4 regions of the Dactylosporangium sp. NPDC050588 genome follow, and region 3 is predicted to be linked to each of the others. Evidence: riboswitches for the same ligand, from Rfam matches in the RefSeq annotation. Region 3 holds a riboswitch; each other region holds the start of a gene.
What was found. Region 3 has a riboswitch for cyclic di-AMP ahead of AB0I21_RS43495 (NlpC/P60 family protein). Riboswitches for the same ligand answer to the same signal wherever they lie in the genome.
Positions count from the first base shown of each region.

Region 1: it holds a riboswitch for cyclic di-AMP, as region 3 does, so the genes downstream of both, AB0I21_RS21405 (hypothetical protein) here and AB0I21_RS43495 (NlpC/P60 family protein) in region 3, are expected to answer to the same signal.
Region 2: it holds a riboswitch for cyclic di-AMP, as region 3 does, so the genes downstream of both, AB0I21_RS11035 (NlpC/P60 family protein) here and AB0I21_RS43495 (NlpC/P60 family protein) in region 3, are expected to answer to the same signal.
Region 4: it holds a riboswitch for cyclic di-AMP, as region 3 does, so the genes downstream of both, AB0I21_RS42940 (C39 family peptidase) here and AB0I21_RS43495 (NlpC/P60 family protein) in region 3, are expected to answer to the same signal.

Region 1 is NZ_JBFAJA010000029.1:13,751-17,504, forward strand. Features, by position in the region: gene AB0I21_RS21400 (diguanylate cyclase) at 1-670, shown strand, start outside; cyclic di-AMP (ydaO/yuaA leader) riboswitch at 717-859, shown strand; gene AB0I21_RS21405 (hypothetical protein) at 1,047-1,751, shown strand; gene AB0I21_RS21410 (polyprenyl synthetase family protein) at 1,871-3,076, opposite strand; gene AB0I21_RS21415 (ElyC/SanA/YdcF family protein) at 3,231-3,754, opposite strand, start outside.
Region 2 is NZ_JBFAJA010000013.1:48,903-52,656, forward strand. Features, by position in the region: gene AB0I21_RS11025 (ABC transporter ATP-binding protein) at 1-593, opposite strand, end outside; gene AB0I21_RS11030 (ABC transporter ATP-binding protein) at 611-1,384, opposite strand; cyclic di-AMP (ydaO/yuaA leader) riboswitch at 1,676-1,820, shown strand; gene AB0I21_RS11035 (NlpC/P60 family protein) at 1,847-2,800, shown strand; gene AB0I21_RS11040 (methyltransferase domain-containing protein) at 2,846-3,592, shown strand.
Region 3 is NZ_JBFAJA010000083.1:12,306-16,059, reverse strand. Features, by position in the region: gene AB0I21_RS43500 (VOC family protein) at 44-448, opposite strand; gene AB0I21_RS43495 (NlpC/P60 family protein) at 472-1,461, opposite strand; cyclic di-AMP (ydaO/yuaA leader) riboswitch at 1,469-1,631, opposite strand; gene AB0I21_RS43490 (MFS transporter) at 1,770-3,080, opposite strand; gene AB0I21_RS43485 (helix-turn-helix domain-containing protein) at 3,096-3,698, opposite strand; gene AB0I21_RS43480 (serine/threonine protein phosphatase) at 3,740-3,754, shown strand, end outside.
Region 4 is NZ_JBFAJA010000081.1:16,391-20,144, forward strand. Features, by position in the region: gene AB0I21_RS42935 (transglycosylase domain-containing protein) at 1-1,390, shown strand, start outside; gene AB0I21_RS42940 (C39 family peptidase) at 1,465-2,319, opposite strand; cyclic di-AMP (ydaO/yuaA leader) riboswitch at 2,505-2,647, opposite strand; gene AB0I21_RS42945 (hypothetical protein) at 2,941-3,754, shown strand, end outside.

The sequences.
Region 1 (3,754 bases), on a different contig from region 3:
CTCCGCGACGATGTCGGTGGTCGCCGGGTCGCCCGCGTTCGCGATCACGCAGATGCAGGACATCACCAGCCGCAAGGCCACCGAGGCCGACCTGGTGCGCAGGGCCTCCCGCGACCCGCTGACCGGCCTGGCCAACCGCGAGGCCGTCGCCGAACCCCTCGCGGCCGCGATCCGGCGGGCCCGCACCGAGCAGGTGATCAGCGCGCTGTTCTTCTGCGATCTCGACGACTTCAAAATCGTCAACGACACCCTCGGCCACGATGCCGGCGACGCGGTCCTCGTCGCCGTCGCGCAGCGCCTCCAGTCGCTGGTGCGGCCCACCGACACCGTCGCGCGCCTCGGCGGCGACGAGTTCGTCGTCCTCATGGGCAACGTCGCCGCCGGCGACCTCGGCGTGCTGGTCGACCGCCTCGAACGCGCCGTCTGCGCACCCGTCACGCACCAGGGGCAGATCATGCGGGTCAGGGTCAGCGTCGGCGTGGCAGTGATCGATGCCACGGTCGAGGACGCGGGCGCCGCGCTGCGGGCCGCCGACCGCGCGATGTACCTGGTCAAGGGCGGTCGTCACGCCGGCGAGGTGACCAGACGGGTGACGGCGTTCGGTGAGCGTTCGGGTGCTCAGGGTGGTATGCCGTTGCTGCGGTTGGCCCGGCCCGAGACGGCCCAGTAGTGTCGTTGCGTCCGCTCCGGTCGACCTGCACCGCATCGGTGCTGCCGGGCGGGCGCCGTCGAGTCGCGATCTTCGCGAGCCGGGGACCCATGCGCGTCCTCTGGGGTGTATCCGTGGCCTGGCCGCGGTAGGGCGAAACTTCCCGCCCGAACCCGTCAGCTAACCCGGTAGGCGGCACCGGAAGGAGTCTGCGTCGATGCCGGCCGCCCGCGCGCCCTCGTAACACCTCACCACTGGTTCCCCCCTTCCAGCATGCCGCCCTCAGGCGGCGTGCCGATGCCGCATGTCTTCTGCCTGCCAACGAAGGAAAACATCAGTAGTGAAGCCCATATTGAAGGTGTTGCCACGCCAGTTCCACCCGCGACATCGCCGGCTGGTGCCCGTGCTCGGAGCCAGGGCCGGCACCGTCTCGGTCGCCGTCCTGTCCGCCACGCTGCTGGGCACCCTGCCGGCTGACTCGCCGGCGTCGATGTTCACCGGCTCCGCGTATGCCGAGTCCGCGGCCGCCTGGTCCTGGCCGTCGCCGTCGTCCCTGTCCGCTTCGGGGCCGTCTTCCGCGCCCTCCGCCGACGCGGCGCCAGCGCCCGCGACGGGACCCCTGGCCGTCGCGGTGCCCGCCGCGCCCGTGCCGCCGGCGCCGCCGGTCGTCAAGCCCGTCGCCGGCCTCGACCAGCGGCAGATGGACAACGCCGCGATCATCGTCAAGCAGGGCCGGGCGCAGGGCATGCCCGACCGGGCCCTGGTCGTGGCGATCGCGACGGCGATGCAGGAGAGCGACCTGTACAACGTCGCCAGCTCCGCCGTGCCCGCGTCCCTCGGGCTGCCGCACGACGGCACCTCGACCGACCACGACTCGGTCGGGCTCTTCCAGCAGCGGGCCAGCCAGGGCTGGGGCACCGTCGCCGAACTGATGAACCCCGCCCACTCCGCGATGCTCTTCTACAACGCCCTCAACCGGGTCGAGGGCTGGCAGCGGATGAGCGTGACCGCCGCGGCCCAGGCGGTGCAGCGGTCGGCGTTCCCCGGCGCGTACCAGAAGCACGCCACCCGCGCTGAGCAGGTGGTCGCCGCCCTCTCCTGACGCTCACCCGCACCCGGCCGGCGCGCCTTCTCGGGGGAGCGCCGGTCAGGCGCGGGTTCTGGATCGCCGGCGGGTGGTGTCGGTCAGGCGCGGGTTCTGGATCGCCAGCGGGGTGTCGGTCAGGCCGGGTGGCGGGTCGCCCAGCGGGCCAGGGCGACGAGCTCGGCGACCGCGGCCGGCTCGGGGATCGCCAGGTCGAGGGCGACCAGGGCCTGCGCGAGGAGGTCGTCGGCCTGCTGGGCGCACCAGGAGCGGGCGCCGGAGCGTTCGACGACCTTCGCGGCGCGCTCCAGGTCGGCCTCGCTGAGGCGGGTCTCGCGGTGCAGCAGGTCGGCCAGCTCGTCGGCGCCCGCGGCGAGGGCGGCGGCGACCGGCAGCGAGCGGCGGCGGCCGCGCAGGTCGGCGAACGCCGGGCGGCCCGTCACGGCCGGGTCGCCCCAGATGCCCTGCAGGTCCTCGGCGAACCGGACGGCCAGCCCGAGCCGGACTCCGAACAGCCGCAGCTGCTCCACCCGCGCCGGGTCGCCGCCGCCGGCGAGCGCGCCGAGGGCGCACGCGCAGCCGAAGAGGGCGCCGCTGCGCTGCTCGACCGCGGAGATGCACGTGCGGAGCAGGTCGTTGCCGGAGCGGCGCCGGGGCAGGGCGGCGTCCAGGGCCGTGCTGAGGTCGGTGTGCTGGCCGTGCAGGAGCTGCTGGACGGTGTCGCCGAGGATGCGGACGCCGGCCCGGTCGACGGACGCCGCCCCGGACTGCCGCCGCGCGTCGGTGCACGGGTCGGGGGTGCCGTGCTGCTCGGTGAACCTGTCCCGGGTCGCCCGGTCCTGCCGCACCGGCTCCCTGCACGGCGCGGCCGGCACGGACGGCGCGGTGTCGGGCGTGGCGCGGCTGGCCTGGCGCAGCGGGCGCGGCACGCGTCTGGTCGGGTCGCCGGTCGCCGCCACGTCGAACGCGAGCGCCAGCATCGCCTGCCCGCCCAGCGTCGCCGGGTGCGGCCCCACCACGCTCCAGGCGGTCGGCCGGTGCAGGCGGGTCAGGTCGCCGTCGAACAGGTCCCGTTGCAGTCCCGACCAGTGGTGCACCAGCTCCACCGCGACGGCGCCCGCCACCGCGTCGTGCGGGTCACCACCGACGGCGCCCGCGCAGACGAGTGTCAGTGCGGCGCGTGTACGGGCGGCGGGCGGATCCTCGTCGAGCCCGCCCAGCTGCAGCTCGGCCACCTCGCGCGACGGCTCCGGGAGGCGCCCGACGGCGGTGCGCAGCGGCGGCCCGACCAGCAGCTCCGCCCATGCGAGGACGTCGTCGACGGTGCGCAGCACGGTGACCATCAGCCGGAAACCCCCGGACGCGGGACCATCACCGGTAACGCACCACCCATCGGGCCAGGCATGGACAAGCGCCGATCTGATGTCGGCGCCGTGGACGGGTCAAGTATGCCGCCGGTGCCCGCCGGGCGTGCCCAAAACCACGATGGTGGGCGGGTCAGCGCATCGCCTGCAGCAGGGACGGATCCGGTGGCGACACGACTGCCGCCTGTCGGTGCCGGAGGGCCTCCCAGGCGGCCTTCGGCCCGGCCGCGACGTCCCTGGCCGTGTTGTACCAGATCGTCACCTGCTGGCATCCCTCGCAGAGGGCGGGCACCCCGTACGCGTCGACGCCCAGGCGCCGGCACAGCGTCACCGCACGGTGCAGGTGCAGCTCCTGGCTGACGAGAATGGCCTTCGTCACGCCGTACACGTCGCGGGCGCGGCGGCACGTGTCGTAGGTGTCGAGTCCGTGCGGGTCGACGACCATCCTGGCCGGATCGACGCCCTTGCCCGCCAGGTAGTCGCGCATCACCCGGACCTCATCTCCGGATCCGCCCTGCGCGTCACCGGAGATGAGCAGCGCCTTCACCTTGCCGGACGTGAGCAGCCGCGCGGCGACGTCGAGCCGCCCCTTGAGGAACGGCATCGGCTCCTGCCCGCCCGGCGCGACCTGGGCCCCGAACACGATCGCGACGCCGG
Region 2 (3,754 bases), on a different contig from region 3:
TCCTCGCGGACTTCGAGGATGAAGCGGGCCATGTCCTCGGTCTCCTCCAGGTTCATCCCGGCGACCGGCTCGTCCAGCAGCAGCAGCTTCGGCTCCATCGCGAGGGCCCGGCCGAGCTCGACGCGCTTCTGCACGCCGTACGGCAGCAACCCCACCGGCAGCCGGCGCCACTGCGCCAGTTCGAGGAAGTCGACGATGTCCTCGACCACGGCGCGGTTGGCGATCTCCTCGCGCCGGGCCCGGCCGAGCCACGCGATCGCGGCGAGCGTGCCGTAGCGGATGTGGTGGTGCCGGCCGAGCATGAGGTTCTCCAGCACGGTCAGGTGCTGGAACAGCTCGACGTTCTGGAAGGTGCGCGCCACGCCCAGCTTGGCGACCTTGTCCGGGCGCAGTCCGGTGAGGTCGGCGCCGTCGAGGGACACCTTGCCCTGCTGCGGCCGGTACACCCCGGAGATCACATTGAAGATCGACGTCTTCCCGGCCCCGTTGGGCCCGATGACGGCGAAGAGCTCGTCCTTGGCGACGGTGAACGAAACCCCGTCGATGGCTTTGACGCCGGCGAAGCTGAGCCGGACGTCTTCGAAACGCAGCACGGCGACTCCTGATTTTTCTATGACAGCCAGCGCTTGCGACGCTTGTAGTGCTTCACGTCGCGGAAGGACCGCTCGGCCCGTCCCAGGTAGAACTCGCGGATGTCGTCGTCGGCGAGCAGTTCGGCGGCGGGCTTGTCGAGCACGACCTTGCCCGTCTCCAGCACGTATCCGTGCTCGGCGATCGACAGCGCCATGGTCGCGTTCTGCTCGACCAGCAGCACGCCGGTGCCGGCCTGGTTGATCTGCACGATCAGGTCGCGGACCTGCTCGACCAGGCGCGGCGCGAGTCCGAGGCTGGGCTCGTCGAGCAGCAGGTACGCCGGGTCCGACATGAGCGCCCGCCCCATCGCCAGCATCTGCTGCTCGCCGCCGGAGAGGTAGCCGGCGATGCTGCCGCGGCGCTGCGCAAGTACGGGGAACAGGGTGTACATGCGGTCCATCGCCTCCGCCCGGCCCTTGGGGCGGGTGTGGGCGCCGAGCCGCAGGTTCTCCTCGACGGTCAGTTCGGCGAAGGTCCTGCGCCCCTCCATCACCTGCGAGACGCCGCGGCGGACCACGGCGGCCGGCTTGAGCCGGTGGATGGGCTTCTCGTCGAGTGTGACGGCGCCCTTGGTGATGGCGCCGTCGTGGACGCCGAGCAGGCCCGACAGGGCCCGCAGCAGCGTGGTCTTGCCGGCACCGTTCGCGCCGAGCAGCGCGACGATGCGTCCTGGCGGGACCTGCAGGCTGACGCCTCGCAGCACCAGCATCACGTCGTCGTAGACGACCTCGAGGTTCTGGACACGCAACATCCGGTGACGCTCCTCCGGGGGTGTTCGGAGTGGGCGAACTATGTGCATCGACGGTGAATAAAGTTACGTGTATTTAACCGGGTCTCAGAGCAGAATCAAGCCCCAATTGTGTGTCCGTCAACACCATCTTCTGTGGTGCGTCACTGTCCGATGTGGAGCGACAACCCGCCGTGATTCGGACTTTTGGGGTAATCGATATTCAACAACGCTCACGGGTTTCGCTTCGTTGGTGATCACGTTAAGTTATGTCCTGGCCTGCACGGCAGTCCGTCGCCCACCCCGGGCGGCGCCGGGCAAGCGCCGCCGAGTCGAGCGCCGCTCTGGCGCTGTCGAGCCGGGGACCCAGGGTCCTTGGGGTGAATCCGCACAGCGCGGTAGGGCGCACTCTTCCCGCCCGAACCCGTCAGCTAACCCGGTAGGCGGTCGGTGAAGAAGGGTCATCCCTTGTCCCCAGGACGGTCCTTGCTGCGCGCGCTCATCGCCGGCGTGGTGTCGCTGGCGATCGTGGCGCCCGCGAGTGTCGCCAAGGCAGATCCGACAGCAGCCGAGATCGACGCCCAGATCCAGAAGGCGGGCGACGAGCTCGAAGACCTGGTCGAGGCCTACAACAAGATCAATGGCGATCTGGCCGCCACCCAGGCGGCCGCCGCCGAGCTGCAGAAGAAGCTCCAGCCCTACGTCGACAACATGGCCAACGCCAACGCCAACGTGGACGTCATCGCCGTCGCGGCGTTCAAGGGCGCGGGCAGCCTGCAGAACCTCAGCATCGTGCTCAACGCGCGGTCGTCCGACACGCTCATGGACCAGCTGACCACGCTGCAGCAGATCGGCAAGCACCAGCAGCACGAGATCGCCGACTTCACGTCGGCCAAGTCGAAGCTGGACGAAGAGAAGAAGAAGATCGACGAGACGCTCGCCGCGGAGACCGCGCAGAAGACCGAGCTCGAGACCAAGAAGAAGAAGATCGAGGGCGACGTCAAGAAGCTCGAGGCGCTCCGCCGCCGCTCCACCACCGGCGGCACCGGCTCCACGGGTGTCAAGGTCGCGCTCGGTGCCGAGTGCACGTCACCGGCGAACGCGGCGGTGGCCTTCGCCTGCGCCCAGCTCGGCGAGCCCTACAAGTGGGGCGCCGCCGGACCCAGCAGCTGGGACTGCTCCGGCCTGACCATGGGCGCCTGGAAGGCGGCCGGCGTCATCCTGCCGCACAACGCGGCGCAGCAGTGGAGCAAGACCACGCACATCTCACGGTCCGCGCTCTCCCCCGGCGACCTGGCGTTCTTCCGTGGCCTGGGGCACGTGGGCATCTACATCGGCAACGGCAAGATGATCCACGCCCCGACGACGGGGCGAAATGTCGAGGTCCAGTCGATCGACGGCCGCAGCGACACGTACGGCTACGGCAGACCGCACAAGTAAGCCCTGACAGCACGTCCAAGAGGCCATGCCCGGCAAGATTGGGGCATGGCCTCTTGGGATCCTGAGCAGTACGGCCGCTTCGCCGAGGAGCGGGCGCGGCCCTTCCACGAGCTGGTGGCGCGCATCCAGACCACCGCGCCGGTCGCGGTCGTGGACCTCGGGTGCGGCCCGGGCACGCTGACCGCGACCCTCGCGACGCGCTACCCGGACGCGGCGGTGCTCGGCATCGACTCCTCCCCCGAGATGCTCGCGAAGGCGGCAGCGCTCGGCACCCCGCAGCTGTCGTTCCAGCTCGGCGACATCGCCGGGTGGCGGCCGCAGCGCGGCTCCGTGGACGTCATCGTCGCCAACGCCTCCCTGCAGTGGGTCGACGACCATGCCACGCTGATGCCGACGCTCGCCGCGGCGCTCGACGACGGCGGCACGCTCGCGTTCCAGGTCCCGACGGGCGGGCCGATCCTCGACGCGGACATCCTGGACCCGACCGTCCTGGGACCGCGCGGCGCGACGCCGGTGCGGGAGCCGGCCTGGTACGTGCGCACCCTCGCCGGGCTCGGCCTGACCGTGGACGCGTGGGAGACGACGTACTTCCACGTCCTGCCCGGCGAGGACCCGGTGCTGGAGTGGTTCAGCGGGACCGGCCTGCGCCCCTACTTCGACGCCCTGTCCGGCGCGGAGCTCGACGACTTCCGGGCCAGGGTGGCCGCCGCGCTGCGCGAGCGCTACCCCCGCGAGCCGTTCGGCACGATCCTGCCCTTCCCGCGCCTCTTCGTCGTGGCCCAGCGCCCCTGACCCCACCCACCGACCCACACCCCGGGCCCTGGCACCGCAACCAGCCCGTCCGCCACCCGGACCGCGGCAGCCACCGCCAGAACACGGCACGGCAGGCCAGAACACGGCACGGCGGGGGCAGGACGCGGCACGGCGGGGGCAGGGCAGGAGCACCACCCAGCC
Region 3 (3,754 bases):
CACCACCCGCCGTGCCGTGCGGCCGGGCGCACGAAGCCGGCGGTCAGGCGAAGTCGGCCGCGGTCATGCCCTCCGGATGCCCGGGCGGCCACTGTACGAGCTCGATGCGGTGCCCGTCGGGATCGGTGAGCCAGGACGTGGCCATGCCCTCGCCGTGGTCGGTCGGCGGCTCGGCCGCGATGCCCCTGCCGGCCAGGTCGGCGACCGTGGTGCCGAGGTCGTCGACCTGGACGACGAGGTGGTTGACGGCGCCGGTGTCGGCGACCGGCCGGGCGGGGTCGTGCACCAGCTCGAGGCTGACGAACGGGTCGCCGGGCAGCTGCAGCATCGTCAGGCTGCCGAACCCGGTCTCCGGGACGTGGCCGACCTTGGCGTAGCCGACCGCGGTGTAGAACGCCAGCGAGCGCTCCAGATCCGTGACCCGCAGCCCGAGGTGCAACATGCGCATGCCCGGCAGACTACCGTCCGTGACTACGCGACCCTGCCGTAGCCGTACAGCGTGTCGATGTCGACGGGCGCGACCTTGACGACGGTCCGGCTGTTCGGGGCGTGGATGATCTGGTTGTTGCCGATGTAGATGCCCACGTGCCCGAGGCCGTTGTAGAACACCAGGTCGCCGGGGGCGAGCTGGCTGCGGGAGATGTGGCGGACCTTCGACCACTGCTGCGCGGCGTTGTGCGGCAGCGTCACGCCGGCCGCCTTCCACGCCATCATGGTCAGGCCCGAGCAGTCGAACGTGTTCGGTCCGGCCGCGCCCCACACGTACTTCTTGCCGAGCTGCGCCCAGGCGTAGTTGACGGCCTTGCCCGCGTTGCCGGACACGGCCGGCGGCTTGGCCGGGGTCGTCGCCGGGGGCGGGGTGGTGGTCTTGACCTTCGCCGCCGCGGCGGCCGCCTCGGCCTTGGCCTGCAGCGCGTCGAGGCGGGCGATGTCACCCTCGATCTTCTTGCGGCGGGTCTCCAGCTCCGTCTTCTGCTGGCTCTGCGCGGCGAGGGTCTCGTCCAGGCGCCGCTGCTCGGTGTCGAGCGCGCCCTTCGCCGCCGTGTACGCCGCCAGGTCCCGCTGCTGGCTGTGCGAGATCTGCTGGAGGGTGCCGACGCGGGCGGTGAGCGTGTCGGTCGACGTCGCCCCCAGCATCAGTGACAGGGTGCCGAGGTTGCCCCCGGTCTTGTACGCGTTGACCGCGAGCGCCGAGGCGTTGTCCTGCGCCGCCGCCATGGTCGCCTCCAGCGGCGCCATGTCGGCCCGGAGCTTCGTGATCGCCGCCTGGGTGGTCTCCAGGTCGCCGTTGACCTTGTTGTACAGCTCGACGACGTGCTCGACCTCTTGGTTGCCCTTGTCGATCTGGGCCTGGAGCTCCTGCGGCGTCGGGTCCGCCTGCGCGGCGCAGGCCGGGGCGATCATGGCCGCCACCGCCAGCGCGACGACCGAGGCGCGGAGCGTCGTACGTCCGTTGAACACGGCACAGTCCTTCTTCGCTGACCGCCTACCGGGTTAGCTGACGGATTCGGGCGAGAAGAAGGCGCGCCCTACCGCGCCCCGGTGTGGCGGGCGCGGATTCACCCCATGGGGAAGCCCCGGTTAGTTCCCCGGCTCACCGGCCGCACGCATCGAGCCCGCGCGGTCGACAACTCGGCGGTGGCTGCCCGGCCACCCCGGCGGGGCGGGCGATGTCCGGCAGGCCGGCCCAAACGTAACGCCGGACCACACTGCCGGCGCTCGATCTAAGCCACACTTAACGTAGACACAAGACTGACCTGCCCGGCTCCTCACCGGTGGCGGTCGGTGGAGCGGGCCATGACGGCCAGGCCGGCGACGGCCAGCAGGGCGAGGGCGGCCGGGATGAGGAACACCCGTGGGAGCCCGATGGCGGCGGCGCCGGTGCCGCCGGCCGCACCGCCGAGGGCGGAGGCGAGCGCGGTGGAGCTCATGAAGATCGCGGACGCGGTGGCGACGGCGGTCGGCAGGAGCCGCTGGGCGACGATGATGCCGAGCGTGGCGAAGACGCCCCACACGCCGCCCATGAGGACCTGCCCGGCGAACAGCCCGGCGGCGTTGCCGGTGACGGCGAAGCAGACGTTGGCGGCCACGCCGAACCCGGCGCCGAGGACCATCAGCTCCATCATGCCGGTCCGGCGGGCCACGACCACGGCGACGGGCATCAGCACGATCTCGACCAGCGGCTGGATGCCGATGACCGCGCCGCTGAGGCCGGCCGGGAAGTGCAGCTGGTCGTTCATGTACAGCGGGAGGTACGCGTACTTGACGGGCTCGCCGGCGTACACGAGGACGTAGAGGCCGGTGAACGCCAGCAGCGGCAGCATCGCCCGCAGGCCGGGGCCGCGGTGGCCGGCCGCCGGTGGGTCGCCGGGCCCGGCCGGTGCCGGTGGTGCTGTCCGGAGCGCGCCGAGCGGCACGATCTGGGCGAGGGTGCAGACCGCCGTGGCGACCAGCATGGTGCGCAGCGACGCCTGCGCCGCCAGGAACGACCCGGCCACCGGGCCGACGACCCACCCGCCGGTCAGGGCCATCCGCACGACGGCCACGACCCCGTCGTTGTTCGGGCCCGGGTGCGCCTTGAGCTCGTCGTGGACGGCGGAGAAGAGCTGCGACGTCGCGGCGCCGCCGAACCCGCCGACGACGGCGCTGATGACGTAGGGCATCCACAGCTCGGTCGAGTACGCGATGCCGATCCAGCCCACGAACCCGGCGGCCGCGCAGATGCGGAACAGCCCGAGCCGGCGCCCGGTGCGGTCGGACCGCCGGCCGACCAGGAACCCGGCCACGGGCGCGGCCAGGTTCGTCAGGTAGAACAGCCCCGCCGCGGTCAGGGAGGCGTGCAGGTCGTTGACCAGGAACGTCGCGATCTGCGGGGCGGCGGCGGAGAAGCCGAGCGCGGACAGGAACACCGCGAGCGTGGCGCCCCGGTAGAGCGGCGACGCGAGGGTCAGCCGCAGCGCCGACGCATGCGCCGTGGGCTTGTCGAGCGCCGGATCCGCCGGCTCGACCTGCTCGGGAAGGACCATCGGCTGCGCCTCCGCATTCGCGCTGCGGGGCAGCGGCTCGCCGAATTCTTCCAATGGAAGAATCTCTGGTCAAGTGCCCGGCGGCGATGGCAGCAGCCGCTCGAGCAGGGCCAGCGCGCGCCGTACGTCCACCGCCTCGGGATCGAGCAGCCACTGCAGCTGCAACCCGTCGGAGGCGGCGATGACCAGCGACGCCGCGTCGTCGGGATCGATGTCCGCGGCGATCGCGCCGGCGCGCTGGCCGGCGCGGACCCGCTCGGCGAGGTGCGATCGCAGCAGCCGGAAGCGGTCCCGCACGAACTCGTGGGTGAGCGGGTGCTGCTCCGCCTGCAGGGCGTCCGTGGTCAGCGTGGCGTAGAGCTCGACCAGGCCCGGGATCGTGCGGTTGCGCTCCGCGCTGCGCTCCATCAGCCGGACCGCCGACACCCCGTCCTGCGGCGCGGCGCCGTGCTCGACCTGCTCGTGCGCCCGGTACACCTCGACCAGCAGCTCGTCGCGCGACGAGAAGTAGTACCGCAGCGCCGCGTGCGAGACCCCGATCGCGGCACCGATCGCGCGCAGCGACGCGTCCACGCCCCGCTCGGCGAACAGCGCGATGGCCTGGGACAGGATCTCCGCCCGCCGCACCGCGGCCTTCCGGTAGGAGCGTCCCGCGGTGCCGTCGTTGCCCATGGCCGCATCGTACGGAGCGCCGCGCACGCTAGGCTCCCGGCATGTCCCGGCTGAGC
Region 4 (3,754 bases), on a different contig from region 3:
CAACCCGATCAGCGGCGACCGCGACGCGGCCCTGCGGCGCCGCGCCTACACGCTCGACTCGATGACGAAGATGGGGATGATCAGCGCCGCGGACGCCACCGCGGCGAAGGGCCAGGAGCTGAAGATCAACGAGCGCGACCTGCCCAACAACTGCGTGTCCGTCCCGCGGGAGCACAACGACTGGGGCTTCTTCTGCGACTACTTCCGCCAGTGGTGGGGCAGCCAGCCCGAGTTCGGCGCCACCCGCGCCGACCGCGACGAGGCGCTGCGCACCGGCGGCTACACGGTGGTCACCTCGCTCGACCCGGGCATCCAGGCGGCCACGCTCAACCAGTCCCTGAGCGTCTACGGCTACGGCAGCGCGCGGTCGATGCCGACGGCCGTCGTCACCCCCGGCACCGGCCGGGTCCTGGCGATGGCCGTCAACCGCCACTACAGCCTGGAACCCAACCCACCGCAGCATCCGCTGTTCCCGAACACCGTCAACCAGCTCATCGCGGGCGGCGGTGGCGTCGCCGGGTATCAGGCGGGTTCGACGTTCAAGATGTTCACCATGCTCGCCGCGCTCGACGCGGGCATGCCGTTGAGCACCAATTTCAACTCGCCGAGCCGGATAGCGACCGTGTGGCCGGCCAGCGGCCCGGGCAGCTGCGGGGGCAGGTGGTGCCCCGGGAACGACTCCCCGAGCTGGATGAACGGGAACCGGACGATGTGGAACGGCTTCGGCCGTTCGGTCAACACCTACTTCGTCTGGCTCGAACAGCAGATCGGCGCGCGCCGCGTGGTCGAGATGGCACAGCGGCTCGGCATCACGTTCCGCTCCGCCGAGGACGCGGCGATGGCGGCCAAGGCGGACCAGTGGGGAGCGTTCACCCTCGGCGTCGCCTCGACCACACCGCTCGACCTCGCCAACGCGTACGCGGCGGTCGCCGCCGGCGGCCTGTACTGCCAGCCGCTGCCGGTGCTGTCGATCACCGACTCCAACGGCAAGCCGGTCGACGCCGCCGCCCCGAAGTGCCGGCAGGCGGTCAGCGCCGACGTGGCGGCCGCCGCGACCGACGCGGCACGGTGCCCGGTCAGCCGGGCCTCGGCGTACGGCAGGTGCGACGGCGGCACGGCGGAGAACGTGTCCGGCATCCTGGGCGGCCGCCCGGTCGCGGGCAAGACCGGCAGCTCCGAGTACAACTCGACCGAGACGTTCGTCGGCTTCACCCCGCAGATCGCGGCGGCCGGCATCGCGGTGAACGTGGACAACCCGAACGACCACGTGGGCAGCGGCGTCTCCGGCTCGGTCAACGCCGCCGTCGCGCAGGCCATGGCGAGCGCGCTGCGCGGCCAGCCGGCCCAGGCGTTCCGGCCACCCAGCCGGGTGCGCGCGCTGGGCCGCTGACCGCGAGCCGCTGACGGTCGTGTCAGGCGGAGTATCCGCGCAGGGCCGCTGACCGCGAGCCGCTGACGGTCGTGTCAGGCGGAGTATCCGCGCAGGGCGGTCCAGTGCGCGAGCTTGGCCGTCGTCAGCGTGTAGTACCCGACGCCCAGGGCGTCCGCGGGGTCGGCGATCTTCACCGTCTTGCCGCCGTCGAGGTACCCCACCACCGTGAGGTAGTGGCCGCCCGGATACGAGTGCGAGTTGCCCTTGTCGTCCACGGTGGAGCCGGCGATGTTGGCGACCACGGCGTAGCCGTTGGTGATCGCGTTGACGACGTCGGCCTGCATCTGGTCGATCTCCGCCTGGGTGGCCGACTGACCGGGGATGAAGTGCGACTTGTAGAAGGAGCTCTTCGTGTACTCGTTGAGCGACCGGGTGGTGTCGTCGGCGGAGTTGGTGCCGTTGACGGTCGTGTGCAGGCTCTGGGCGACCTCGGACTGGGACGGGTACATCGACCGCGCCGTCAGCGCGATCCGGGTCGCCGCCGGGCCGCAGTAGTAGAAGTTCTCCTGCCAGGCGAACCGGTACGCGAGCTCCTTCGCCGCCGGGGCCGCCGGTTGGGTGGGGCTGGCCGGGGCGGCGGGCGGGGTGGGCTTGGCGGGCTTGGACGTCGCCGTGCCGGCGGGGGCCTTCGACGGGGCGGAGGCGGCGTCGGGCGCCGCCTGTGTCCGCTGCCGGTCACGCCCGGCCGGACCGGCGCCGCTTCGGGACGGATCCGCGGCGGTCACCGACTGCGCGTCGGCCACCGGTGCGGGGGTCGAGGCGTGCACGGCCACGCCGACGGCCGCCGTCACCCCGAGGACCGCCGCAGCGGCCGCGATCGGCAGCACGCGGAAGCGTGGCGGGGCGGGGCTCTGGCTCTGGTGCCTGGGTTTGTACAGGTAACTCACGGGTACCTCGACAGACATGCTCGATGACGGCTGCTGTTGCCGGTGCCGGACGTGATCCGGGCAGGGGGGTGCCACGCCGGCCGAGGGCCGGTGCGGTGACGGTCGGCGACTACCGGGCCGGGCCGAGGGTCGAGGTGCCCGAGGTGCTGCGGCACGGGCGATGCCGGGTCAGTGGCTGCACGGAGTGCTCCTTCCGGTGCCGCCTACCGGGTTAGCTGACGGGTTCGGGCGGGAGGATCGCCCTACCTCGAGGCGCTGGCCCCGTGGATTCACCCCGGTGGTGCTCGGTTCCCCGGCTCGCGCGGACGCGACTCAGCGGATCCGCCGCGGTGTCATCCGAGGTGGGTGACGGCAGGCCGGGCGGATGCGAGGACCATATCGGGGGCGCGGGAGGACCCCTGAAACCCCCACGCTGGTCGGCTACCTTGCGTGACGACGACGTGGCGAACGGACCGGGTGCACGCCACGGGCCTACGGGCCACCAGCCCGCCGGTCGGATGCGCCGTGCCCCGGTGCACCTCGCCGACCGCGCCCCGGCCCCGTGCGGCCCGTCCAGTGTCCGGTCGGCAGGTTCGCAGGCCCGGCACCACCCCGGATCCGGGGCCTCCCTAGGCTCGCCGGATGCTTCCGGGCGCCGATGATGACCAGCAGCTCAACGGTGCGACCGCACGCGGTCCCCGACACCTGCGCCGCTCCCGGCGGGGGCGGCACGCGACCCGATTCCGGCTGCGCGCACCCGTGCCGGCCGAGATCCGCCGCTACGCCGTGGGCGCCGTCGCCGTCGTGGCGGTCGGCCTGTCCGCGACGCTGTCGGCGTCGGCCGGACCCGCCGCCGTGCCGGCGGACAGTGCGGCGTTCGCCGTCGACGCCGAACGCCCGGCGACCGGCGGGCAGGCCTCACGCAGCCGCGCCCGGAAACCCGCCGACGGCGCGAACAAGGCCGCGCCGGCACCGACGAAGGCAGTCCCGGCACCGGCGAAGACCACCCCGGCACCCGCCGCCACGCCACCGGCGTCGACGGCTGCGCCGTCGCCGACCGTGCACGCGCCCGTCGGTGGGCTGACCCAGGCCGAGATGAACAACGCCGTCGCGATCATCGACGTCGCCCGGCAGCTGAACCTGCCGCGGCGCGCGGCCGTCGTGGGGATCGCCACCGCCCTGCAGGAGAGCCACCTGCGCAACCTCGCGAACCCGAACGTGCCGGGGTCGTTGCAGCACCCCAACGAGGGCGTGGGGTACGACTACGACTCGGTTGGCCTCTTCCAGCAGCGGCCGAGCTGGGGTTCGGTCGACCAGCTGATGAACCCGCACGAGTCCGCCCGCAGGTTCTACGCGGCGCTCGCCCAGATCCCGGGCTGGGAGCGGCAGGCCGTCACCATCGCCGCGCAGATGGTGCAGCGGTCGGCGTTCCCGGACGCCTACGCCAAGTGGGAAG